One region of the Erwinia sp. LJJL01 genome, then DNA from elsewhere that is predicted to be linked to it. Evidence: predicted binding sites of a transcription regulator. Region 1 holds the regulator's gene; each other region holds the start of a gene.
What was found. The regulator LexA, encoded in region 1, represses DNA repair genes until DNA is damaged. The targets are predictions, from matches to a motif close to TNCTGTATGTACATACAGNA.

Region 1 (5,143 bases):
GCTTTTCAGGTCATTGCCATTTTATTAATCTGTTAACACGCTAACAGTTGAGCATTTTTACACTGTGACTTCGCGGTAAAAACGCATCCGGCCCTATAAAAAAGGTAGACATAAACGCTAAGCGCTGCAAATCAGATTAGTTGTGTTAATCAAAAAAAATCTGGACCTGATCGTTAAGCCGCCACTGATTAAACGTTCTTTATCAGCTTAGCTTATCGGCAATACCAGTCATTAATGCAGGGTCGGCAGGTTAAAATGGCAAACTCGGCGTTTTGTGGCAGACGTGATAAAATAACATCCTATCTTGCCTGAGGGGGATCCATGAATATTACCAGTGCAGAAAAAATCCTGACGCAGGCTGAAGTGATTTGCCAGCAGCGTAGCGTGCGTCTTACGCCACAGCGCCTTGAAGTGCTGCGCCTGATGAGCGAACAGAATGGGGCTATCAGCGCCTATGACCTGCTGGACCTGCTGCGCGTCTCTGAACCCCAGGCAAAACCCCCGACCATTTATCGGGCGCTGGACTTCCTGCTGGAGCAGGGTTTTATCCACCGCGTCGAGTCAACCAATAGCTACGTGGTCTGCCACCATTTTGAAGAGCCCTCGCACACCTCAGCGATGTTGATTTGCGATCGCTGCGGTCTCGTTCGCGAACAGCATGCGGATGGCGTGGAAGATATCTTGAAATCTTTGGCCCTGAAGTCAGGTTTTACCCTTGGGCATAGTGTGATTGAAGCGCACGGATTTTGTCAGGAGTGTGGTGAGATTGAAGCCTGCACCCATCAGGATGCGTGCCAGCACGATCATAGCGTGCAGAGTAAAAAGCGCGGGCGTTGATAAATTTTTTGCGGGAATTATTGGGGGATGGCACATTCCATGTGCCTGGGTAGGAGCTAATACTTACTGTCGTTCGTCGCTTACCAGCGATGATCGTTACGGGTTTCCCAGTCTTTAAGCTCTTTTTCGGCCTGATCTTTCTGATAGCCGTAGCGCTCCTGGATTTTGCCGACCAACTGATCGCGTTTACCTTCAACCACGGTCAGGTCGTCATCCGTCAGCTTGCCCCATTGCTCTTTCACTTTACCTTTAAACTGTTTCCAGTTACCGCCGGCTTCGTCTTTATTCATGATGTGTTTCCTCTACCTTGGGTTAAAACAGCTTTTATGGTTAAGAATTCCACTTAGATACCAGTCAAATATCTGGTCAAGTGCTTAACGTAGAGATAATTGTAGTAGAGAAATGGGTTCTCGTTGCGACAACCCCTGACAAAAAAGCCATAAAGCAGAGAAAAACCCTAATACATCATAGAGGTAGCGCAGCGGCGGAAGACGTAAACAAATGTTTCAGTGAGCAAACCAGGTGCCGTTGCGCCAGTGCCTGCGCCAGATAATCCACAGCGTCAGGCCGCGCAGCAGCAGGAACACGGTCATTGCCAGCCACAGCCCATGATTACCCAACCAGGGAACGCTGCACAGGGTTAAGGCAAAACCGACCGCGGCTATCGCCATGCCGTTACGCATCTCGCTGGCGCGCGTGGCGCCAATAAACATCCCGTCCAGCAGATAGCATCCCACTCCCGCCAACGGCATCACAACCTGCCACCAAAGATAGCGATGGGCCAGCTGCTGCAGCGGCTGTAGCGAGGTCAGCAACGCGACTATCTGCTCGCCACACAGCGCATAGAGTAACGAGAAGGCGATGGCTACCACCACCGACTGGCGGCAGGCAGCGTGCCAGACGCTGAGCAGGCGCTGGCTGTTGCTGGCGCCGTAGGCTTCGCCGGCGCAGGCTTCCACCGCATAGGCAAAGCCGTCGAGGGCATAGGCGGTAAAAGTCAGGAACATCAGCAGCACTGCATTGACCGCCACCACATCGCTGCCGAGCCGCGCCCCTAAGAGGGTCAGCGAGGCGAAGCAGATTTGCAGCAGCAGCGAGCGCAGCATGATGTCGCGATTAAGTCGCAGCAGGCGCCCCAGGTTTCCGCGCCAGGCATTGAGTAATAGGCGCAGCGACAGGCCGCGCAGTACCATCACCCGCCACACCAGCAGCAGCCCGACAATAAAGCTGACGTACTCCGCAATAGCGGTGGCCGCCGCCGCGCCCTGCACGCCCCACCCCAGGCCGATAACGAACCACAGGTCGAGCAGAATATTCACCAGGTTACCGACCACCAGCAGGATCACCGGCGCACGCGCATACTGCACGCCCAGCAGCCAGCCGAGCAGCACCAGGTTAGCCAGCGTTGCCGGGGCGCTGAGCCAGCGGATCTGCATAAACAGCGCCGCCTGGTGCAGCACCGCCTCGCTGCCGCCGGTCAGACTGAGCGCCAGCTGAGTGAGCGGCGTTTTCAGGATGATGAACAGCAGCCCGGCGAGCAGTGCCAGCAGCAGCGGCTGCATTAGCGCGCGCGCCAGCGCAGGTTTGTCCTGCGCGCCAAATGCCTGCGCGGTCAGCCCGGTGGTGCTCATACGCAGGAACAGCAGCAGCATAAACAGGAAGCTGGTAACGGTAGTACCGACCGCAACGCCGCCCAGGTAAACCGGGCTATCGAGATGGCCAATCACGGCGGTATCCACCAGGCCTAGCAGCGGCACGGTGATATTGGAGAGGATCATCGGCAGCGCCAGCCGCCAGAGGTGTTTATCAGCTGTAGTGAGGAGTCGCATGGTGCGTTACCAGGATTTCACAGGGGTCGGTATCTGGATTTAGTCGGGGTCGGTCATGACCGACCCGCTTAGAGGGAGTAACTGCTACAGCCAGTTGCCGTTGCGGATCACGCCGACGGCCAGACCTTCGATGGTCAGCGTCTGGTTACGCAGGTCAACCACGATAGGCTGGAATTCCGGGTTTTCCGGCAGCAGATGCACGGTGTTACCCTGGCGCTTCAGGCGCTTAACGGTCACTTCATCATCGATACGGGCAACCACCACCTGGCCGTTACGCACATCTTCAGTTTTATGTACCGCCAGCAGGTCACCATCCATAATGCCGATATCTCTCATCGACATTCCGCTGACGCGCAGCAGGAAATCGGCGCCCGGTTTAAACAGGTCAGGGTCCACTTTGTAGTGGCCTTCGATATGTTGCTCAGCCAGCAGCGGTTCACCTGCGGCGACGCGACCAATCAGCGGAAGACCGTCTTCTTCTTCCATCATCAGGCGGATACCGCGTGAAGCGCCTGAAACAATCTCAATCACGCCTTTACGCGCCAACGCTTTGAGGTGTTCTTCAGCGGCATTCGGGGAACGGAAACCGAGCTGCGTAGCAATCTCTGCCCGTGTCGGCGGCATGCCGGTCTGGTTAATGTGGTCGCGAATCAGGTCGTAAACCTGCTGCTGCCTTGCCGTTAGTGCTTTCATCCCGCCCCCTGGTTGTTTATACAGTCGACTGTGAGTATATACAGGTATTTGCGCGATGAAAACCTAAAGTTGGTCAAAATTCAGTTTGTTGCAAATTTTGGAAAACTCATCGCAAATGCGGCACTAACAGCATAATCCAGACAAAAACAGCCAGCAAAATCGTCAGCAATACGGCTGCCGAACCCATATCTTTCGCCCGGCCTGCCAGCGGGTGAATTTCACTGCCGATGCGGTCGACGACCGCTTCAACGGCGCTATTGAGCACCTCAACGATAATCACCAGCACCACGGAGCCGACCAGCAGAACACGAGTGATGGCGTCCACGTCGAGCCACAGAGCAACAACAATGGCAACAATAGCGGCGATAGCCTCCTGACGAAATGCCGCTTCATGCTGCCATGCCGCGCGTAAACCTTTCCAGGAATAGCCCGCAGCTTTTATAATCCGAGTCAATCCGGTGACGTTACTTGCCATAATCAGGGAACCCTTTACGATGTTGAGCGTCAATGTCTGGGTGGCGCACATTTTGCAACACCACAGAATCTGTTGGCGCTTTCTGGTATGCTTGCGGCGCTTTGCTAACAAGAGGCTTCATGTTGTCTATGTCAGGTTGGCGTAATTTATATTATAACTTATTGAATCTACCAGTTAAATTCCTGGTAAAAAGCAAGGCGATCCCCGCTGAGCCGGTTGCCGAGCTCGGGCTGGATACGTCGCGCCCTATTATGTATGTACTGCCTTATGATTCAAAGGCCGATCTCCTTGCACTGCGAGAGCAGTGCCGCAAGCAGGATCTCCCCGATCCGCTGGAACCGCTGGAGATAGACGGGGCCGTTTTGCCACGTCATGTGTTTATCCATGATGGCCCACGCGTATTCCCCTATTTCGTGCCGAACCTTGAGTCAGTCAAGCTGTTCCATGAATATCTCGACCTGCACCGCAGCCATCCGGACCTGGATGTGCAGATGGTGCCGGTATCGGTGATGTTCGGGCGCTCGCCGGGCCGCGAGGTTCAGGGCGATGCACAGCCGCATCTGCGGATGCTGAACGGCATTCAGAAATTCTTTGCGGTGCTGTGGCTGGGCCGCGACAGCTTTGTGCGCTTCTCGCCGATGGTCTCTTTACGCCATATGGCCACCGAGCACGGCACCGACAAGATTATTGCCCAGAAGCTGGCCCGCGTGGCGCGGATGCACTTTGCCCGCCAGCGTCTGGCTGCCGTCGGGCCACGCCTGCCGGTGCGTCAGGACCTGTTCAATAAGCTGCTGCAGTCGAAAGCTATCGCCAAGGCGGTGGAGGATGAAGCGCGCAGCAAGAAAATTTCCCATGAGAAAGCCCAGCAGAACGCCGTTGAGCTGATGGAAGAGATTGCTGCCGACTTCTCCTACGAGGCGATTCGCCTCACCGACCGCATCATGGGCTGGACCTGGAGCAAGCTGTATCAGGGCATCAACGTTAATGGCGGCGAGCGCGTGCGCCAGCTGGCGCAGGACGGGCATGAAATTGTTTACGTCCCCTGCCATCGCAGCCATATGGACTACCTGCTGCTCTCTTACGTACTGTATCACCAGGGTCTGGTGCCGCCGCATATCGCTGCCGGTATCAACCTGAACTTCTGGCCAGCCGGTCCGATCTTCCGCCGCCTGGGTGCGTTCTTTATTCGCCGCACCTTCAAGGGCAACAAGCTCTACTCCACGGTGTTCCGCGAATATCTCGGCGAGCTGTTTACCCGCGGCTATTCGGTGGAGTATTTCGTTGAGGGGGGCCGTTCACGTACCGGTCG
Region 2 (5,143 bases), 1.3 Mb from region 1:
GGTTTGAAGTGGCGATCCCGCGTATTGTCGATACCCTGATTGGCTGTGGCATTGCCTGGCTGGCCGTGGCATTTATCTGGCCTGACTGGCGCTTCCGGCGGCTTCCTGCCGTGGCAGAGCGCACCCTGAACGCCAACTGCCGATATCTGGATGCGATTCTCGTGCAGTACCATCAGGGCAAGGACAATCGGCTGGAGTATCGCGTTGCCCGTCGTGATGCCCACAATGGTGATGCGGAGCTGGCTTCGGTGGTGTCTAATCTTTCGGTCGAAAACAAAGCCGACCGCACGCTGCGTGAAGCGGCTTTTCGCCTGCTCTGCCTGAATCACTCTTTCCTCAGCTATATATCAGCGCTCGGTGCGCACCGTGAAAAGCTGGAGAGTGACGAGATGCTGCAGCTGATGGATGACGCCGTCTGTTACGTCGATGATGTGCTGCACATTGAGGTTGTGGAAGAGGATAAGGCTCAGCGGATGATGGATAGTCTGGCGCAGCGCATTCAGCATAGTGAAGCCGATACGACAACGAAAGAGCCACTGGTTCTTCAGCAGGTTGGCCTGCTGGTGGCTCTTTTACCAGAAATTGCCCGGCTGAAAAAACAGATCGCGCAGCGCGGCTAACGTAACCCCTGGTTGCGTTCGCGCGCTCTTTTCGCTTCCCGCTGCGCATTGCGATGGAACCACATGCGCAGCTCTTCTTTCATCTCCTGCGGCAGAGCTTCGTAATGGCGACCAACAATCGCCCCCTGCAACGCGTAGAGCACGGTTAAACCGAGGTTGCTGTTGCAGGTCCGTAGCAGCAGCCAGCTCCGCTTCGCGCCCTTCTGTTTTAGCGTCTCGATGTTGTTAATTCCCACCTGGTGCAGCAGCATCTCCATTCGAACCCCCAAATTGGGCAGGTCCTTAAGCCGCCGCTTTTTCTGCTTTTCTAACTGCTGCGTCCTGGCCCCCAGCAGGCAAAGGCGGGAAAGCGCCACCAGCTGATCGCTGTCTGACCATAAATCACTGTCAACGCGATAATAGTGAAGGGCCACCGGCACGCCGCGCTTTTTCAGGTTTAGCGGCTCCATTTTGCGTTCGACAATATAGGGCCGCACTTGCTCACAGGCTCGCAGATAAAGCTCGCCGTCAGCGACGACCGCAAAAACGGTTTTCTCCACCGTCAGGCAATATCCGCCAAACTGAGTGCGCGATTCAACTTCCCCCAGCAGCTGCAGACGCTGTTTTGCCTCTTCAATTTTACGTTTTGAGCTAGTCATGATCTCTCCCTGTACATTTAAGATTTTTCTAACTATCGTCCTTAAATCAACGCATTAGAAAGTATTCAATCTCAATTACGTGTTCAATGAATAAATTCAGTTCCCACGTTTTACCTAAAGGATTTGCGAGACGTAACGAAAAAATAAAAAACCAGGAGAGGTCGATTTGCTGCGGGGAGGCAATCCCTGAGGTATCCCCACAAATGACTTCTATCGCTAAACGTCCGCAAACCGGTCTGAGCTCAGCCTGAGCACGCCGGAACGGCAAAAGACGCTCCCTGCGGGCCTCGGCACGCGGCAAGGGATGGCCGTGCTGGGCGACGCGCTTTCAGAATCGCCCCCGGCTTTAGGGATTAGCCGATGGTTAAAAAAAACCGGATCAAGGCGTGGCAGCAGAAATTACCCTCTTAATTTTCGCATAACTATTTCCTGCTGTTTCCCGTGGTGGAGTATTGCAGTAGAAACACGCCTGCGCCGCCCTGCACCCGTAACAGCCGAATAGATTCCAAACAGCTCAGGGATAAGATTTAATCTACTATGACAAATCATGACAAAAGAGCAGGCAAAGTAGCGCCAGAATAAGTTCCGAGAAAGTTTGGAGAATAACAGATGAAAATAAGCGCGCCTTTAGTAGCCGGTTTTTTCCTGCTGGTTTCCGCTACCGCCATCGCACAGGGAGGGGATTTCAAAACGGCCAGTGCCGATGTTATGCATCACAAGCTGCTGAATACCCATGTTTCTATAGCAGACACGGCGGAGATGCCGGATGAACGCCGCGAGGAGCCTTTCCATAAAAATCACCATGTCAGTTATTGATCGCAGCACAATAACATTAAATTATTATCAATTAACTCAATCCCACTAACTTTTGATATCCAGGAACAGAGTGTCAATAAAATTTATTTTTACCTAACCGGCCAAGCCAGGCGTTAACAGGCAGAATAATAATTTCGCTTTATTAAACCCCGCAGCTTGCAGCTGAATTTAATAACATGTCAGCAGATAAATTAGCGCAGTAGTATTCTGCAGCCTGTGTATGTTCAGGCGCAGAGTGAGGCGGGCGGGGAAGATCTTTTCTCTGCGGGATTGGCGCGGGTAAACAGTTCGTACGGGTTACGGCGTTTGCTCATGCGGGTGATGGCTACTTCCATCATGACAAGCGCTGTTGCACACGCAAGATTAAGGTTGATCTTTGCTCACTGTGGATATACTGTATATCCATACAGTCACCTGTGAGCGAAGACACCATGCGTACTCATTCCCTGAAATCTCAATCTGTTACTCGTGCCCTGCACGTTCCTTCATCCGCAGCTGCCTGCGGTAATGGTCTGATCAGCGAACTGACTTACAGTGAGAATCAACCTGGTATGACTCAGCGACTGCTGCTGCCGTTGTTGCAACAGTTAGGTACGCAGTCGCGCTGGCAGCTGTGGCTCACGCCGCAGCAAAAACTGAGCCGCGACTGGCTTCAGCGCTCCGGGTTACCGCTGGATAAAGTGATGCAGTCCCCTCACTCCACCACCATCACCACCGTTGAAGCGATGATCAAAGCGTTGAGCACGGGAAATTACAGCGTGGTTTTGGGCTGGCTGGAAGAGGAAGTATCAGAAACGGATCGTCTACGTTTGCAGCAAGCAGCGGATTCTGGACAAGCTCTCGGACTGATTATGCGCCCGGAAGAGACCTCTTATCTTCCATCCAGACCGTTAAATGGAATAAAAATTCACTCTAGTTTGTATCATTAAGTAAAATTGAGATTTTTCTCAGGTTTTTTCTTTCCCTGCCCCGCTTTAACCCGCTGATTATGTTATGACGCGGCTAGACAATGGTTTAGCTGCGTTCACAGACCCTTTTTTCAGCAAAGAATTCACCCTCAAATGTTAAAAAATGTGTATGAAACCCTGTTTTTTTGCTGAGCACCGTCACATCATACTTGTAAGTTTGCTGGTACGTTGTAGACTTTAGCTCGCCAGGGTGCTCAATAACCTCCTTTTTTTGGAAGAGTCATAATCGAGCTACACAACCCGGCGAAGGATTAAACCAAAGAGCTAACTTAAAGCTCATTGCCTATTTGGATGATAACGAGGCGCAAAAATGAAAAAGACAGCTATCGCAATTGCAGTGGCACTGGCTGGCTTCGCTACCGTAGCGCAGGCCGCCCCTAAAGATGACACCTGGTACACCGGTGCTAAACTGGGCTGGTCTCAGTACCATGACAAAGGTTACTACGGTAACGGTTACCAAGATAACGACGGCCCATCTCATGAAAGCCAGCTTGGTGCTGGTGCATTCATGGGTTATCAGGCGAACCCATACCTGGGCTTCGAGCTGGGTTATGACTGGTTAGGCCGTATGCCTAACAAAGGCGACCAGGTTAACGGCGCATTCAAAGCACAGGGCGTTCAGCTGGCAGCTAAATTAAGCTACCCAGTAATGGACGATCTGGACGTGTACACCCGTCTGGGTGGCATGGTATGGCGTGCTGACTCCACTCAGCAGGTTGTTGGCGGCGATCGCATCAGCGACCACGACACCGGTGTTTCTCCACTGGCCGCGGTTGGTGTTGAATACGCAGTGACCAAAAACTGGGCAACCCGTCTGGACTACCAGTGGGTTAACAACATCGGTGACGCAGGTACCGTTGGTGCGCGTCCTGATAACTCCATGCTGAGCGTTGGCGTTTCATACCGCTTCGGTCAGGATGAAGCAGCAGCTCCAGTTGTTGCTCCAGCACCAGCTCCAGCTCCAGTTGTTGAAACCAAGCGTTTCACTCTGAAGTCTGACGTGCTGTTCAACTTCAACAAAAACACCCTGAAGCCAGAAGGCCAGCAGGCTCTGGATCAGCTGTACACCCAGCTGAGCAATCTGGATCCTAAAGATGGTTCTGTTGTTGTTCTGGGCTACACTGACCGTATCGGTTCAGAGCAGTACAACCAGAAGCTGTCTGAGAAGCGTGCACAGTCTGTTGTTGACTACCTCGTTTCTAAAGGCATCCCTGCTAACAAGATCTCTGCACGTGGCGAGGGTAAATCTAACCCAGTCACCGGCAGCACCTGTGACAGCGTGAAAGGCCGTAATGCCCTGATCGACTGCCTGGCGCCAGACCGTCGCGTAGAAATCGAAGTTAAAGGCATCAAAGACGTTGTGACTCAGCCACAGGCTTAAGTCCATCAGTCATAAAAAAACCCCGCCTCGGCGGGGTTTTTTATTGCCGGTCTCTTTTCCGGCAGAGCTAACAGAATCGCGCTTATTCCGGCTTGCCCAGAATGGCTTTCAGATCCTGCTTGAGCGACGACATCTGGCTGGCGTACTGCTCTTTTCTTTCCGCATCTTCAATCAGCTGCACAATCGTTTCCGATAGTGTGCTATTACGGCGCTGTGCCAGACCCGCCAGGCGCTGCCACACCAGATACTCCAGATCGATAGATTTTTTACGCGTGTGTTGATGCTCGGCGTTGAAATGACGTTTGCGTCGGGCGCGAATCGTCTGTTTCATGCGGTTTTCGAGCGTCGGATTAATATGCAGGCTAATCCACTGCAACACTTCAACCGGCCGGTTTTCCATGACCAGCAGTTCATCCACGGCTGCCTGCGCGGCGCTTAATTCGATATAGCGCGTGATCGATTCACCTTCGCGGTGTTTTTTGACCAGATACTTCCACTTCCAACCGCTTTCCAGATTTTCCAGTTGTTGATATTTCATCGGAATCTCATGCTGACCACATAACGGGTTAAGAATAACAGCTTTTTTTGATCAGGCTGTAAAGAAAACAGGACCAGCGGGGGGAATGTGAGATCGCCCTGGTTTCAGGCGCATGTCTACGGTGCTTAACAGGCTGAAATCTTGTATAATGCCGCTTTTATTCATTTCAGAAAAATACGATA
Region 3 (5,143 bases), 2.2 Mb from region 1:
ATCGCTTCCCACAGGTCGCGGCGGTGGAAGTCGGGATCGCGGCCGGTCAGCTTTTGTGACTCGTCCCACAGCAGCGAGGCTTTACCCGCCACCGGCTTCCAGTGGAAGCGCACAAACGTCCCTTTCCCTTCGGCGTTGATAAAGCGGAAGGTGTGAATGCCAAAACCTTCCATGGTGCGGTAGCTGCGCGGAATGCCGCGATCGGACATCGCCCAGATGACGTTGTGCAGGGTTTCTGGCTGCAGGGAAACATAATCCCAGAAGGTGTCGTGGGCGCTTTGCCCCTGCGGCATCTCATTGTTCGGCTCTGGTTTTACCGCGTGGACAAAATCAGGGAACTTATGCGCATCCTGGATAAAGAACACCGGGGTATTGTTGCCCACCAGGTCGAAAACGCCTTCCTCCGTATAGAACTTGGTGGCCCAGCCGCGGATGTCACGCACGGTATCGGCGGAACCCGCGCCGCCCTGCACCGTGGAGAAGCGGACAAATACTGGCGTGACGCTTTCCGGGGAGCGCAGAAAGTCCGCTTTGGTAACCTCGCTCATGTCGCGATAGGTTTGAAAGTAGCCGTGTGCCGCAGAGCCGCGCGCATGGACAATACGCTCCGGGATGCGCTCGTGGTCAAAGTGGGTGATCTTCTCACGCATGATGAAGTCTTCCAGCAGCGTCGGTCCGCGCGTTCCGGCACGCAGTGAGTTCTGGTCATCGGCGATGCGAGTACCCTGATTGGTGGTCAGTGGTTGTTCCATTCCATTTTTGCGAAAGGGTTCCAGCGCAGCCACTTTGGCGTTGTCAGGGGCGGTAGTGGGCTTCTGCTGCTGCGGTTTGTGTTCTTTCGGCATGACTCATCTACTCCAGTTGCTGTCGTTTTAGGGCAACAGTAACTATAGAACAGTGAGGGATATACGCCCGTTAAATGCAGGGATATGACGAAATGAGGCGGGCCGGCAAGTGCCGACCCGCAGGAGGATTAACGATGTGCCAGTTCGGCTTCGCTGTCTGAGTCGGTGTTCATAATCGCTTTATCAGTCTGCTTCAGCCACTGGCTGGTCAGCGTACCGGCAGTCATGGAACCGTTGACGTTGAGCGCGGTGCGGCCCATATCAATCAGCGGCTCGATGGAGATCAGCAGGGCCACCAGCGTGACCGGCAGGCCCATCGCAGGCAGAACGATCAGCGCAGCGAAGGTCGCGCCACCGCCGACGCCGGCAACGCCCGCAGAGCTGAGGGTCACGATGCCGATCAGCGTGGCAATCCACATCGGGTCAAACGGGTTGATGCCCACGGTTGGCGCCACCATTACCGCCAGCATGGTCGGGTAAAGACCGGCACAGCCGTTCTGACCAATGGTGGCACCAAAGGATGCCGCAAAGCTGGCAATCGACTCTGGAATACCCAGACGACGAGTTTGCGCTTCCACGCTCAGCGGAATAGTCGCGGCGCTGGAGCGGCTGGTGAAGGCAAAGGTGATAACCGGCCACACTTTACGGAAGAAGCGCAGCGGATTCACGCCGTTGACCGACAGCAGCAGGGCATGCACGGCAAACATAATCGCCAGGCCGAGGTAGGAGGCCAGCACGAAGCTGCCAAGCTTGATGATGTCGCTCAGGTTAGAGGTTGCCACCACTTTGGTCATCAGCGCCAGCACGCCGTAAGGCGTCAGCTTCATGATCAGGCGCACCAGCTTCATCACCCAGGACTGCAGCGTATCGATGGCTTTCAGCACGCGCTGGCCCTTTTCGACATCATCCTTCAGCAGCTGCAGAGCCGCCACGCCCAGGAAGGCGGAGAAGATCACTACGCTGATGATCGAAGTAGGGTTGGCACCGGTCAGGTCGGCAAACGGGTTTTTCGGTACAAAGGAGAGCAGCAGCTGCGGCGCGCTGAGATCGGCGACCTTGCCGACATAGCTGCTCTGAATGGCCGCAAGGCGTGCGCTTTCCTGCGCGCCCTGCACCAGGCCACCGGCGTTGAGGCCGAACAGCCAGGTGACGAATACGCCAACCGCGGCGGCAATGGCGGTGGTGAACAGCAGCACGCCAATGGTCAGTACGCTGATTTTACCCAGCGATGAGGCGTTATGCAGACGGGCTACGGCGCTGAGAATCGATGCGAACACCAGCGGCATCACAATCATCTGCAGCAGCTGAACGTAACCGCCGCCGACCAGGTTAAACCAGCTGACAGACTCTTTGATAACCGGGCTGTTTTCGCCGTAAATGGTGTGCAGCGCGAGGCCAAACAGTACGCCGACCACCAGGCCGAACAGCACTTTCTTCGACAGGCTCCAGCCGGTGCGGCCGGTTTTTGCTACCAGCAGCAGCAGCGCCACGAACGCTACCAGGTTAATAATTAGCGGAAAATTCATTTCCCATTTCTCCCAAAAATAGTCGGCAAAAGTGCCATAACTGACTTCAGTTAATTTCTGACGCGCAGTAACCAGCACAAGGGCGAAATGGTAGCAGCTAGTGATGGTGCAGGCTTATATCCAAAAGGAATGATTTATAACTTTTGCTGCGTTATTGCCTGATTAATGTCCGTTTTGCGGATTTATTACCCGGCTAAAGCCATTTTGTACCGAATTGACCACCTGACTGGTCCAGCCGGTCGCACCAAACGGTGGCATTCCCGGCGGAAACCAGATGGCATAACCGACCAGCGCGAGGCACAGCGCACGCTCCAGCTGGTTACCTTTCTGGCTTCTCAGCAGCGGCAGGCGGAAGCGCCAGCGGCACGGCCACAGCAGGGGGACCCCGGCGGGCGTCAGCATATCGGCAACAATGTGGCTGAGGTAGCCCAGCACCATGCCCTGGAAGGCATCGGCAGGGATCAGCCAGCCAGCGGGCAGCTTCAGCTGTAGCAGCGCGACGCCGCCCGCCAACGCCAGCAGGCTGTGGGTAAATCCGCGATGACCAAAGGCGCGCGCAATAGGGTGCGACAGCCACTTCAGGCGCTGACCGAGAAAAGATTTGGGATGGTCAATGTCCGGCAGCAGGCAGGTGAGCAGGGTAGCCGGAATAATATGCCACCAGTCTGCGCTGGCCAGCACCGGCGTCAGTTCCGCACGCTTGGCGAAAATGGCGCTGGCAATGGCAAATATGAGGTGGCCTTCGGCCGTCATGGGAACACCTGGTGCATAACTGTCAATGCATCCAGTATAGGGAATATATACAGTAGAATAAATATGTGACGCTGTAACGAAAGATAAATATTTTTACATCAGTGAAATGTTGAGCGGGTCGCGCAGAAACTGACCCGCATTTGGCTTACCGCGCCAGCCAGCCGCCGTCGACGGCCAGCGTATAGCCATTGACGTAGTCCGCCGCGCTGGAGGCAAGAAACACCACCGGCCCCATCATATCGCGGCTCTCGCCCCAGCGACCGCTCGGGATGCGCTCGAGGATCTGCTGACTGCGCTCTTCGTCATCACGCAGCTGCTCGGTGTTGTTGGTGGCCATATAGCCCGGGGCGATGGCATTAACGTTGATGCCGTACTGCGCCCATTCGTTGGCCATCAGGCGCGTCAGCCCCATTACCGCGCTTTTCGAGGCGGTATACGAAGGTACGCGGATGCCGCCCTGGTAAGAGAGCATTGAGGCGATATTAATGATTTTGCCGCCGTGCCCCTGCTGAACGAACTGGCGCGCCACCGCCTGCGCAAGAAAGAACAGCGTCTTGCTGTTGATGTTCATGACGTCATCCCAGTCCTGCTCACTGAAATTCAGCGCCTCTGCGCGGCGAATAATCCCGGCATTGTTGACCAGGATATCGAGCCGCGGGCAGGCTGCCAGCGCCTGCTCCATCACCTTTGGCACGCAGTGGCTGTCCGACAGGTCGGCGGTGATGCTGATAAAGCGGCGTCCGAGCGCGCTCACCTGCTTTGCCGTTGCGCAGGCAGCGGAGCGGTTGACGCCAATAATGTCACATCCGGCCTGCGCCAGACCGACGGCCATACCCTGACCCAGCCCGGTGTTGCATCCGGTGATCAGTGCGACTTTCCCTTCGAGGTTAAAAGCATTGAGGATCATAGCGGCTTCCTGATTAATGAGGTTATCAGGGAGCATAGGCGCAGGAAGAGGGTAATTCAATAAAAATGAAACATTGTTTTATTTTTATTGAGAGGTGCTGCACAGGCAGCACCTTTTCAGGGTTTAACCACCGCGCAGATGAGCAGGGGTGAGCTGCTGCAGGCTGCTCAGCTTGACCTCCGCCAGCGCCCAGCGTGCATCTTCAGCGTAGCTGGCGTCAGGCACCACTATAGAGCGCATACGTGCGGCTTTAGTGGCGATCATGCCGTTAAAGGAGTCTTCCAGCGTGACGCAGTTCAGTGGGTCGACGCCAAGCCGGGCGGCGGCATCAAGGTAAACCTGCGGGTGCGGTTTGCTGTAGGGCAGAGATTCTGCCGAGGCCAGCACTTCAAAATAGTCGCGCAGGTCAAACATCTCCAGCACGCGCTCCAGCATAAACAGCGGGGAGGCGGAGGCGAGGCCAATCTTCAGCCCTTCGGCCTGGCACAGCTTTAACGCATGCTCAACGCCCGGCAGCAGCGGGCGGCGCTCCTCTACCAGGCTCAGCGCGCGGGCAATCACGCGCTGCGTCACTTCCGCCTGGGAAGGGCCGCTCCACGGCAGGGTTTCGTACCACATGCGCACCACCTGATCGATGCGCAGGCCGAGCGCGTCGGGCAGCGCTTTACGGCGGCTGAGGTCAACATCAAGGGTATTGAAGATGTCCAGCTCGGCCTGGTGCCATAGCGGTTCTGAATCGATCAGCAGGCCATCCATATCAAAGATGGCGGCGAGTACAGGGCGTTGATAAGACATGCTGCGGCTCCATTTGACAGTTTGTGCCACCTTAGCATGAAGGCGCTGCTGAAAAAATTATCATCGCAGCGGCGTTTAGCCGGGATCCTGCGCTGGTGACCGCATTTTACAGGCGCTTTTTGCCGACTCAATGTAGACTGACACGCAGACATCGTATGGACAGGAGAAGGCATGACTTATCAACAGGCTGGCAGAGTGGCGGTGATCAAGCGGGTCGCGGGCTGGGTTATCTTTATTCCCGCGCTGATCTCAACGCTGATTTCCCTGCTGGGTTTTCTGGAAAAAAGCCGGGAAAAGCGCGAGGGCATTAATGCGGT

Region 2: a site for LexA is predicted at 2,467-2,486, ahead of sulA (SOS-induced cell division inhibitor SulA). Genes of this name have one in related genera too.
Region 3: a site for LexA is predicted at 3,142-3,161, ahead of ACLI4M_RS22015 (metal-dependent hydrolase). Genes of this name have one in related genera too.

The regions. Positions count from the first base shown of each region.
Region 1 is NZ_CP178576.1:2,258,584-2,263,726, reverse strand. It holds gene zur (zinc uptake transcriptional repressor Zur) at 328-837, shown strand; gene ACLI4M_RS11310 (CsbD family protein) at 918-1,127, opposite strand; gene dinF (MATE family efflux transporter DinF) at 1,344-2,666, opposite strand; gene lexA (transcriptional repressor LexA) at 2,751-3,359, opposite strand; gene ACLI4M_RS11295 (diacylglycerol kinase) at 3,466-3,834, opposite strand; gene plsB (glycerol-3-phosphate 1-O-acyltransferase PlsB) at 3,963-5,143, shown strand, end outside.
Region 2 is NZ_CP178576.1:3,580,826-3,585,968, reverse strand. It holds gene yccS (YccS family putative transporter) at 1-620, shown strand, start outside; gene ACLI4M_RS17720 (TfoX/Sxy family DNA transformation protein) at 617-1,258, opposite strand; gene ACLI4M_RS17715 (hypothetical protein) at 1,868-2,074, shown strand; gene sulA (SOS-induced cell division inhibitor SulA) at 2,506-3,003, shown strand; gene ompA (porin OmpA) at 3,353-4,423, shown strand; gene matP (macrodomain Ter protein MatP) at 4,506-4,961, opposite strand.
Region 3 is NZ_CP178576.1:4,496,181-4,501,323, reverse strand. It holds partial or broken gene katE (catalase HPII) at 1-803, opposite strand, end outside; gene ACLI4M_RS22020 (L-cystine transporter) at 974-2,371, opposite strand; gene ACLI4M_RS22015 (metal-dependent hydrolase) at 2,534-3,124, opposite strand; gene kduD (2-dehydro-3-deoxy-D-gluconate 5-dehydrogenase KduD) at 3,270-4,031, opposite strand; gene hxpB (hexitol phosphatase HxpB) at 4,155-4,826, opposite strand; gene ACLI4M_RS22000 (YniB family protein) at 4,998-5,143, shown strand, end outside.